3 regions of the Mesorhizobium sp. WSM3879 genome follow, and region 2 is predicted to be linked to each of the others. Evidence: predicted binding sites of a transcription regulator. Region 2 holds the regulator's gene; each other region holds the start of a gene.
The links. The regulator PhoB, encoded in region 2, activates phosphate uptake and scavenging genes when phosphate is short. The targets are predictions, from matches to a motif close to TGTCATNNANCTGTCAT.

Region 1: CK218_RS09265 (alkaline phosphatase) is a predicted target of PhoB. The motif match lies at 1,844-1,860, and genes of this name have one in related genera.
Region 3: ugpB (sn-glycerol-3-phosphate ABC transporter substrate-binding protein UgpB) is a predicted target of PhoB. The motif match lies at 1,624-1,640, and genes of this name have one in related genera.

What each region holds. Positions count from the first base shown of each region.
Region 1 covers NZ_NSFZ01000003.1:518,405-521,682, reverse strand. The annotation lists gene CK218_RS09270 (hypothetical protein) at 1-100, shown strand, start outside; gene CK218_RS09265 (alkaline phosphatase) at 198-1,772, opposite strand; gene CK218_RS09260 (MFS transporter) at 1,909-3,192, opposite strand; gene CK218_RS09255 (TetR/AcrR family transcriptional regulator) at 3,271-3,278, shown strand, end outside.
Region 2 covers NZ_NSFZ01000007.1:151,428-154,705, forward strand. The annotation lists gene pstB (phosphate ABC transporter ATP-binding protein PstB) at 1-741, shown strand, start outside; gene phoU (phosphate signaling complex protein PhoU) at 762-1,466, shown strand; gene phoB (phosphate regulon transcriptional regulator PhoB) at 1,486-2,175, shown strand; gene CK218_RS17650 (ROK family transcriptional regulator) at 2,375-3,278, opposite strand, start outside.
Region 3 covers NZ_NSFZ01000007.1:276,489-279,766, reverse strand. The annotation lists gene ugpA (sn-glycerol-3-phosphate ABC transporter permease UgpA) at 1-180, opposite strand, end outside; gene ugpB (sn-glycerol-3-phosphate ABC transporter substrate-binding protein UgpB) at 250-1,560, opposite strand; gene CK218_RS18260 (EAL domain-containing protein) at 1,875-3,278, shown strand, end outside.

The sequences.
Region 1 (3,278 bases), on a different contig from region 2:
CACCGGCCCGGTCAGCGCCGCCTTCAAGCAGCGCCAGAAGGCAGCCAACTGCGACACCGCCGTCTGGCCGAACATTCCCGCGACCTGCTATCCGGACTAATTGCGGACGGCTTTCTGACAACGGTAGCACTCCGGCACATGCCCCCGTGCCCTGCCGGACAGTCCGGCAGGAAATAGGGGGGTGCCTCGTCCCGACCCTAAGCCGACCGCACCGGATCGAGCGTGACCTTGTAGAGCTCGTTGTCGTCGCGATCCATCAGCCGCACCGTTAGTTGCTCGGTGGCGCCGGAAATGTCGACCAGGCCGAAGAACTGCAGGCCCGCTGATGGCGGCAGGTTCTGGCCCTGCTCGGCGCTCGGCGCCTTGATGAACTTCAGCTCGGGCCCGAAGGTCATGTCGAGATCGTTGGGACCGAAGGTGCCGGCGTGGATCGGGCCGGAGACGAATTCCCAGAACGGGTTGAAATCCTGGAACTGCGCCTTGTCCGGATTGTAGTAATGCGCCGCCGTATAGTGGACGTCGGCGGTCAGCCACACCGTGTTGGTGATGCCGGCGTTCTTGATGTAGCGCAGCAGGTCGGCGAATTCGAGCTCGCGGCCCTTCGGCGCGCCATTGTCGCCGTTGCTGACCGCCTCGGCGCCGGCCTTTTTGGCCGCGTCGTTCCAAACGACGAGGCCGAGCGGCATGTCGGCGGCGATGATCTTCCAGGTCGCCTTGGAATTCGCAAGCTCGCGCTTCAGCCACTGCGTCTGCTGCTCGCCGAGCATGCGCGACTTCGGCGTCAGCGTGTCCTCCATGTCGGGGCCGTTCGGGCCGCGATAGGAGCGCATGTCGAGGAAGAACACGTCGAGCAGCGGCCCGTGGGCGATCTTGCGATAGACGCGTCCCGGTTCCGAAGGTTCGTAGCGGATGGTCGTCATCTCGTGGAAGGCGCGCGCCGCGCGGGCCGCCAGCACATGGATGGATTTTTCCGTGTAGCGGTTGTCGGTCGTCAGGTCCTTCGAATCCGACCAGTTGTTCACCACCTCGTGGTCGTCCCACTGGTAGAAGGTCGGGCAGATGGCGCTAAGCGCGAGCACGTGCTTGTCCATCATGTTGTACTTCCACTGGTCGCGATACTCGTCCAGCGTTTCGGCAACCTTGCGCTTGCCGTCGATCATGACGACGTTCTTCCACTTGCCGCCGACGGGCAGGTCGACCTCGTCCTTCATGGCGCCGTCGGCATAGATCGTGTCGCCGGAATGGAGGAAGAAGTCAGGCGTATGCTTGGCGATGGTGGAGTAGGTCTTCATGCCGGTCTCGTCGATGCCCCAGCCCTGGCCGGCGGTGTCGCCCGACCACGCGAAGCGCACGTCGCGCTTCGACGCCGGCGCGGTGCGGAAACGGCCGACGATCGGCTCGGAGACGGCGTTGATGTCGGAAAGATCCGCGGCCGTCATCCGGTAGAAAATGTCCTGGTCGGCGGCGAGGTCGGTGAGCAGTCGCTTCACCGTATAGTCGCTGGCGGGCGAGGTATCCAGCGGCGCCAGCCTGACGGCGTCGGCGAAGCTTTCGGTGGTCGACACTTCGTACATCACGCGCGCCGGCCGGTCGGTGCGGGTCCAGATCACGCCGGAGGTGGCGTCGATATCGCCGGACTGGACGCCGTGGGTGAAGGCCGGGCGCTGATTGGCGCGCGAATAGTAAGGCAACGCGAGACCGGAGGCGCCGACTAGGCCAAAGGCGCTGGCCGAGGTGACGAAAGCGCGGCGGGTTAACGAGAGCTTGTTCATGGCTGTCTCCGGATGGCGTTGAACGGGACCGCAAACCTCCGGCCTCAATGTTTCAGGCGCATATCGGAACCATGAAATTTTGATAACAGGTCACAGCTCTCCCTTCTCCCCTTGCGGGAGAAGGGGAAGTCGCGCTTTAGGCCGCCTGCGGTTCCGGCTCAAAAGCCGGCTTGCTCGTGTTGATCAAGAGCGAAATACAGGCCGCGGCTATGCCGGTCATGCCGGCGATCAGGAAGGCAAGCTCGTAATTGCCCTGCAATTCGCGCATCGTGCCGCCGAAGGCCGCCGCCGCCGCGGCGCCCACCTGGTGGCCGGCGACGATCCAGCCGAACACGATCGGGCCGCTGCGGTCGCCGAAAGCTTCGTTGGCGAGCCTGAGCGTCGGCGGCACTGTGGCGATCCAGTCTAGTCCATAGAGCACGGCGAAGATGATCAGGCTGACCGCCGAGAAGCCGGAATAGGGCAGATAGATGAGCGACAGGCCGCGCACGGCGTAATAGACGCCAAGCAGCTTGCGCGGATCGAAACGATCGGTGAGCCAGCCGGACAGCGTCGTGCCGATCAGGTCGAAGATGCCCATCATCGACAATAGCCCGGCTGCCTGCACCTCGCCGATGCCCATGTCGCCGCAAAAGGCGATGAGGTGCGTGCCGACGAGGCCGTTTGTGGTGAAACCGCAGACAAAGAATGTGGCGAACAGGTACCAGAACACCCTGGTTCCCGCGGCACGGCGCAACGTGTTCAGCGTATGCGCCAGGAAATTGCCTTGCGCGGCCGGCGACACCGGCGGCACGTCGTCGGCATCGGCGCCATAACGCACCTGGCCGATGGAAGCCGGGCGCTCCGGCACCAGCAGAAAGACCAGCGGCACGAGAGCCGCCGTGGCAATGGCGATGGCAACGGCGACCGGCTTCCAACCTCCCGACTGAGCCAGCGAGGCGAGCAGCGGCAGGAACACCAGCAGGCCGGTCGCGCTGGAGGCGGACATCAGCCCCATCACCAGGCCGCGATTGGTCTTGAACCAGCGATTGACGATGGTGGCGCCGAGCACGGTCGCGACCGCGCCCGAGCCGATGCCCGAAAATATCCCCCATGTGATCAGCAGATGCCACGGCTTGGTCATCAGCAGGCTGAGCGCTGTGGAGCCCGACATGATCAGCAGCGCGGCAAGCAGTGTGCGGCGTAGCCCGATCCGCTCCATCAACGCCGCGGCAAATGGCCCGGTGAGGCCATAGAGGAAGATGCCGACCGCGGCGGCAAGCGAGACGACATCGCGCCGCCAGCCGAAGCTCTCTTCCAGCGGCAGCATCATGACCGCCGGCGCGGAACGGAGTCCGGCGGCGATCAGCAGGCAGAAGAAGATGACTGCGACGACGACGAAGGCGTAGCGCTGGCCAAAGGGACGGGAATGAGCTATCATGTTACTGACCGGTACGTTGCAATGGAGCGGCGCCACTCGTACGTACCGGTCAGTAACATTGTCAAGCGAGTTTGTTGAATGCCATC
Region 2 (3,278 bases):
GAAGTCAAGAACCTCAACTTCTACTATGGCCAGTCGAAGGCGCTGAAGGACATCAACCTGTCGCTGCCCGAGCGCAGCGTCACCGCCTTCATCGGACCTTCGGGCTGCGGAAAGTCGACGCTGCTGCGCGTGCTCAACCGCATCTACGAGCTCTACCCGAAGCAGAGCGCCGAAGGCCAGGTGCTGCTCGACGGCAAGAACATCCTCGACCCCTCGCAGGACCTCAACCTGCTCAGGACCAAGATCGGCATGGTGTTCCAGAAGCCGACGCCGTTCCCGATGTCGATCTACGAGAACATCGCCTTCGGCGTCAGGCTGTATGAGAAGATCAGCAAGGCCGAGATGGACAATCGCGTCGAACAGGCGCTGAAGCGCGCCGCGCTGTGGAACGAGGTCAAGGACAAGCTCAACGCCAGTGGCCAGAGCCTTTCGGGCGGCCAGCAGCAGCGGCTCTGCATCGCCCGCACCGTGGCGGTGAAGCCGGAGGTCATCCTGCTCGACGAGCCGGCATCGGCGCTCGATCCGCTCTCGACCGCCAAGATCGAGGAGCTGATCGACGAGCTGCAGGCCGACTACACGATCGTGATCGTCACCCACAACATGCAGCAGGCGGCGCGCGTGTCGCGGCAGACGGCGTTCATGTATCTCGGCGAGCTGATCGAATTCGACCGGACCGAGAAGATCTTCACCTCGCCCCGCGAGAAGCGCACGCAGGACTACATCACCGGCCGCTTCGGCTGAGTTCATACGAGGACATAACCATGGCCCATACGGTCGCTTCCTTCGACGAGGATCTGAGGCAGATCAGCCAGCTCATCCGCGACATGGGCGATCTTGCCGGCTCGATGGTCGGCGCGTCGACCAAGGCTCTGCTGAATTCCGACAACGCGCTGGCGCAGCGCGTGGTCTCCGACGATGCCATCATGGACGCGCGCCAGCGCGAGCTCGACGATCGCGCCATCACGCTGATTGCCAAACGCCAGCCGATGGCCGACGACCTGCGCAGCGTCGTTGGCGCCATCCGCATGGCCGGCGATCTCGAGCGCATCGGCGACCTTGCCAAGAACATCGCCAAGCGCGTCGGCTCGGTCGGCATCAGCGCCGCGCCGCGCGACCTTTCGCACTCCATCGACTCGATGGCGCAGCTGGTGCTGATCCAGGTCCAGGGCGTGATCGAGGAATACGCGACCGGCGACGCCACGGCGCTCGCCAAGCTCCGCAACGACGACGAGCGCATCGACGTCAAATACACCTCCGTCTTCCGCGAGCTCCTGACCTACATGATGGAGGATCCGCGCAACATCACGGCTTGCACGCATCTGTTGTTCTGCGCCAAGAATCTGGAGCGCATCGGCGATCACGTCACCAACATCGCCGAGAACGCCTACTATGTGCTGACCGGCACGCAATTGCCCGCGAATCGTCCTAAGCAGGACGAGACGGCGATGTCGGCGCCGGCGGCCTGACAGCGAAGGTGCCTGCTAAATGATCGCGCCACGCATCATGGTGGTGGAGGACGAGGAGCCGCTGGGGGTGCTGCTCCGCTACAACCTCGAATCCGAGGGCTATCAGGTCGAGGTGGTGACGCGCGGCGACGAGGCCGAGATCCGCCTGCAGGAGAATGTGCCCGACCTGCTGGTGCTCGACTGGATGGTGCCGGCGGTGTCCGGCATCGAGCTTTGCCGGCGCCTCAGGATGCGGCCCGAGACCGAACGCCTGCCGATCATCATGCTGACGGCGCGCGGCGAGGAAAGCGACAGGGTGCGCGGCCTCTCGACGGGCGCCGACGACTATCTGGTCAAGCCGTTCTCGACACCGGAGTTCATGGCCAGGGTCAAGGCGCTGCTGCGCCGCGCCAAGCCGGAGGTGCTGTCCAGCGTGCTCAAGGTCGGTGACATCGTCCTCGACCGCGAATCGCACCGCGTCTACCGCAAGAAGAGCGAGATCAGGCTCGGTCCGACCGAGTTCCGGCTGCTGGAATTCATGATGCGGCATCCCGGCCGGGTGTTCTCGCGCAGCCAGCTGCTCGACAATGTCTGGGGCGAGACGATCTATATCGACGAGCGCACCGTGGACGTGCATGTCGGACGCCTGCGCAAGGCGGTCAACAACGGCCGGATGCCCGATGTGATCCGCACCATTCGCGGGGCGGGCTATGCGATCAAGGAAGACTAGATCCTCGGCTCGATGTTCTGACGGGTTCGGCAATTCCGGGATCTGCGTTGGTGGGTAGCCGAGACGCCTGTGCTTCGTCATCCACGGGCGGAGGGAGCTCCGCTCCTGCTCCGCCCTGGAATGACGAAGCTGCGGGGGGCTTCACTAATCTCCGGCGTCTGCAGGATGCTCGGAAGCTAACGATCGCTCTCGAAGCTGCTCAGGCTACGTTCTTGCCCGCTCTTGCCTGCACGCCCGAGGCGAAAATCTCCTGGTCGACGAAGGTCAGCGCGCGCACGGCGCAGCCTTCGCGGATCAGCGGCAATTCGTTCGGCTCGGTATCGAAGGAGATCGAATTTGAATGCTGGCCGCCGGCGGTCTGGGCGATCGCCTCGCGCAGCGCCGGCTCGATCAGGTCGAAGGCGGCGGCGCTGACGCCGACCATGGCGACCGGCGCCGGGTCGATCAGCGCGAACAGGCTGCCAAGGCCGAAGCCCAGCGCCTCCCCGGCCCGGCGATAGGCCTCGCGCTCCGGGCCATCTGTCTCGCGCGCCTTGGCGGCGAGCGCCCGCATGTCGGCGTCGCCGACATCGATCGGCTCGGCGTCCTCGCTCATCTTCATGGCGCTGCGCCAGATGGCGTAGTTGCCGGCATAGGCCTCGACGCAGCCGCGGCGTCCGCAACGGCAGAGCGCGCCGCTCGGACGATGGATCATGTGGCCGAACTCGCCGCCGGACGAATGTGTGCCGGTGAACAGCTCGCCCTTCAGCACCAGGCCCATGCCGATGCCGTGCGAGAGCAGAATGGCGATGAAATTGTCGCGATAGCGGTGGGGATCGCGCCACTGCAGCGCCACAGCCATCATGTTGCAGTCGTTTTCCATGGTGGCCGGAATGCCGAATTCCTTTTCCAGGATGTCGGCGAAGGGAATGTCGGTCAGCGGCGTGATCGGCGACCACAGCATGGCGCGGGCATGGGAATCGGTGATGCCCTGGATGCCCATGGCGATGCGGGCGACGCTGCCGACGTCGAGGTCCGGATCGTCCAGCCGGCGCCGCACGATCGCCAAGCATTCGCCGATCAGCTCGTCGCGCGGCATGGTGAGCGTATCGAGGCGGCGCTGC
Region 3 (3,278 bases), 130 kb from region 2:
TTTGCGGAAATTGGCAAACCAGACGAACTTGCTCTTCAGCCCGAATGGATCCTGCCTGAGCATGGACTGGTAGAGCGCCTGCCCGGCCGGCCAGTAGAAGAAAACCAGTGTTATGGCGAGTTGCGGCGCCACAAGCAGGTAAGGCAGAACTTTGTGGGGGAAAACGACGCGCGGGGTCAGCTTGGTTTCCTCGTCAAGCAAGGATCGCCCGCGCGGATCCGCGCGGGCGACGTTTCATCTCGGCCAGGTCTAGTTGCCCAAAGCGTCCTTGATCGCCGCGTTGCCGCGCGAGACGGCATTGTCGAGCGCCTGCTGAGCCGTTTCCTGGCCGGCCAGCATCTTCTCGAACTCCTCGTTCTGGATATCGCGCACCTGCGGCAGATTGGGCAGGCGCACACCCTTCGAATTCTCGGTCGGCGCCTTGCCGGTCATCTGCAGGATCGGTGTCTCGCGGCCCGGGTTCTTGTCGTAGAAGCCGGACTTCTTGGTCGCCTCATAGGCCGCCAGCGTCACCGGCAGGTAGCCCGACTTCTGGTGCAGATATTCCTGCACCTCGGTCTTGGAGAGATAGGCGAAGAAGGCCGCGACGCCCTTGTACTCCGCATCGGATTTGCCGCTGAAAACCCAGAGGCTTGCGCCGCCGGGCGTCGTGTTCTGCGGCGCGCCCTTGGCATCGCTGTCATACGGCAGTTGGCCGATGCCGTAGTTCATGCCCGACTTGACGATATCGCCGAGCCCGCCCGAGGACTCGGTAAAGATGCCGCATTCCCCGGCGAGGAATATCTGCTTGGCCTCGGAGGTGCGCCCGCCATATTTGAAAGTGCCATCCTTGGCGAGGTCAGCCAGCGCCTGAAAGTGGTTGACGAAAATCGGCGCATTGATCTTGAGCTCGACGTCGCCGCCGGCCAGTCCGTTCTGCTGGGTCGCCCAGGAAACATTATTCCAGGCGGCAAAATTTTCCAGATGGATCCAGGTCAGCCAGGTCGAGGTGTAGCCGCAAGGGGCCGCGCCGCTCGCCTTGATCTTCTTCGCCGCTTCCCAGACCTCGTTCCAGGTCTTAGGCGGGTTGTTCACGTCGAGGCCGGCCTTCTGAAAGATGTCCTTGTTGTAGTAGAGGATCGGCGAGGAGGAATTGTAAGGGAAAGACAACATGGTGCCGTCCGGCTTCGAATAGTAGCCGACTATGCCGGGCAGATACTGGCTCTTATCGAACGTCATCCCCGCGCCCGTCAAAACTTCGGCCACGGGTTTGATCGCGCTCTCGGCCGCCATCATGACGCCGGTGCCGACATCGAAAACCTGGATGATGTCTGGCGCCTGGCCGGCGCGGAATGCGGCGATGCCTGCATTCAGCGTCTCGGGATAGGTGCCCTTGAAGACCGGAACGATCTGGTAGTCGCTTTGGCTGGCGTTGAAGTCCTTCGAGATCTTGTCGACGACTTCCGCATTGGCGCCCGTCATCGCATGCCACCAGCTGATCTGCGTGACAGCGAAAGCGGACGTGGTGGAAAGCAGGGTCAAGGTAGCGGCAACACCTGCCGCGAAGCCGAAGAGCTTCATGTTTTCATCTCCCGTTGTGATTGGCGAAAGGGGGGCTTCCGCAGAAACCAGTATGTGTTGCGCATGACAATCGGACAACGGTTTTGTTATGCGTCGATGAACATCAACTGATCCTAAAATAACGTGCATCAGTCACGGCCGGGCAGATTGCTTGCCGGCTTAGGATTGAGCGCGTGTGCGACAGCCGGCCTAACCTTATCCGCCCTTACAACCCGAGACACACGCGTCGGTTGCAGGTCCACTAATCGATTCTTTAGCCGTCGGGCCTTAAGCAATCTTAACTTGATTGATGCGGGAAGATCAGGTGGGGCCAAATGTTGACCGTCTATAATTGCATCGTGCACGAGCACGATCTGAGGTTGGTCGCGCTTGCGGCGCTCATCTGCGGAATTTCTTCTTTCTCGGCGGTCAATCTTCTTCGCCATGTCGAGCAATCGACCAGTCGAAATCGCTACGCATGGCTGTTGATTGCAGCCACGGCGACCGGATTTGGCATCTGGGCGACGCACTTCGTCGCCATGATCGCCTTCACGCCGGGAATACCCAACGCCTATAACGCGGAGCTTTCCGCCCTTTCGCTGGCTGCCTCCGTAGTTCTGACAGCGGCCGGAATGTGGATCGCCACCATCCGCGGCGGCATTGATCACTACCTTGTCGGCGGCGCCGTGCTCGGCGTCGGCATTGCCGTGATGCACTATACCGGCATGGCGGCGTTCGAGGTCCAGGGCCGGATCGTCTGGAACGAGCTGCTCGTCGCTCTTTCGCTGGCGGCGGGCGTCACGCTTGCCGCGCTTTCGCTGCTCGTCGTGCTGCGCCGCCCGTCGACGCTTACGACGATCGCTGCCGCCGTCTTGCTCACACTGGCCATCTGCACACTGCATTTTATCGCCATGGCGGCGGTCTCGATTTATCCGGACTCCTCGATAGAGATCTCAAAATTCACCATCGCGCCGATGTCGCAAGCCTTTGCCGCCGCGGCGGCAAGCCTGGTCATCCTGGTGCTCTCGGCCGCGGCGCTCCGCATCGACCTGCGCTTCCGACGCCACCAGGCGGAAGCGCAGCGCATGCACGGCCTGGCCAACGCGGCGGTCGAGGGGCTGATCGTCTGCGACGGCAGCCGCATCGTCAGCGCCAACGACAGCATCGCGGCGCTGAGCGGCATCGCGCCCGGCACGCTGAACGTGATGACGCTTGGCGACCTCTTCGGCGAACGCATCGCCTCAGCCATCGCCGGCGGCAGCGGCCAGGCGCAGGAAACCGAGCTGCGCAGCCAGGACGGCACCCGCATCCCGGTCGAGCTGATCGCCCGCAGCATCGACTATTGCGGCAAGCCTCACGACGTCGTCGCCGTCCGCGACATTCGCGAGCGCAAGAAGGCCGAGCAGGAGATCCTTCGCCTGGCGCATTTCGATCCGCTGACCGGGCTTGCCAATCGCCGCAGCTTCACCAGCCGCCTCGAGGCCGAGATCGCCACGGCAAGCGGCAAGGGCGGGCAGCTCGCGCTGATGCTTCTCGATCTCGACCGCTTCAAGGAGGTCAACGACCTCTTCGGTCATGCGGCCGGCGACGCCGTGCTGCAGAGGGTGGCGCAATGCGCTTCGGGCGTGCTCCGCCATGGGCAGATGCTCGCCCGCCTCGGCGGCGACGAGTTCGCCATCATCGCGCCGAACCTTCCCGACCCGCAGGCCGCAGGCCGCATCGCCGAGGCGGTGCTTTCC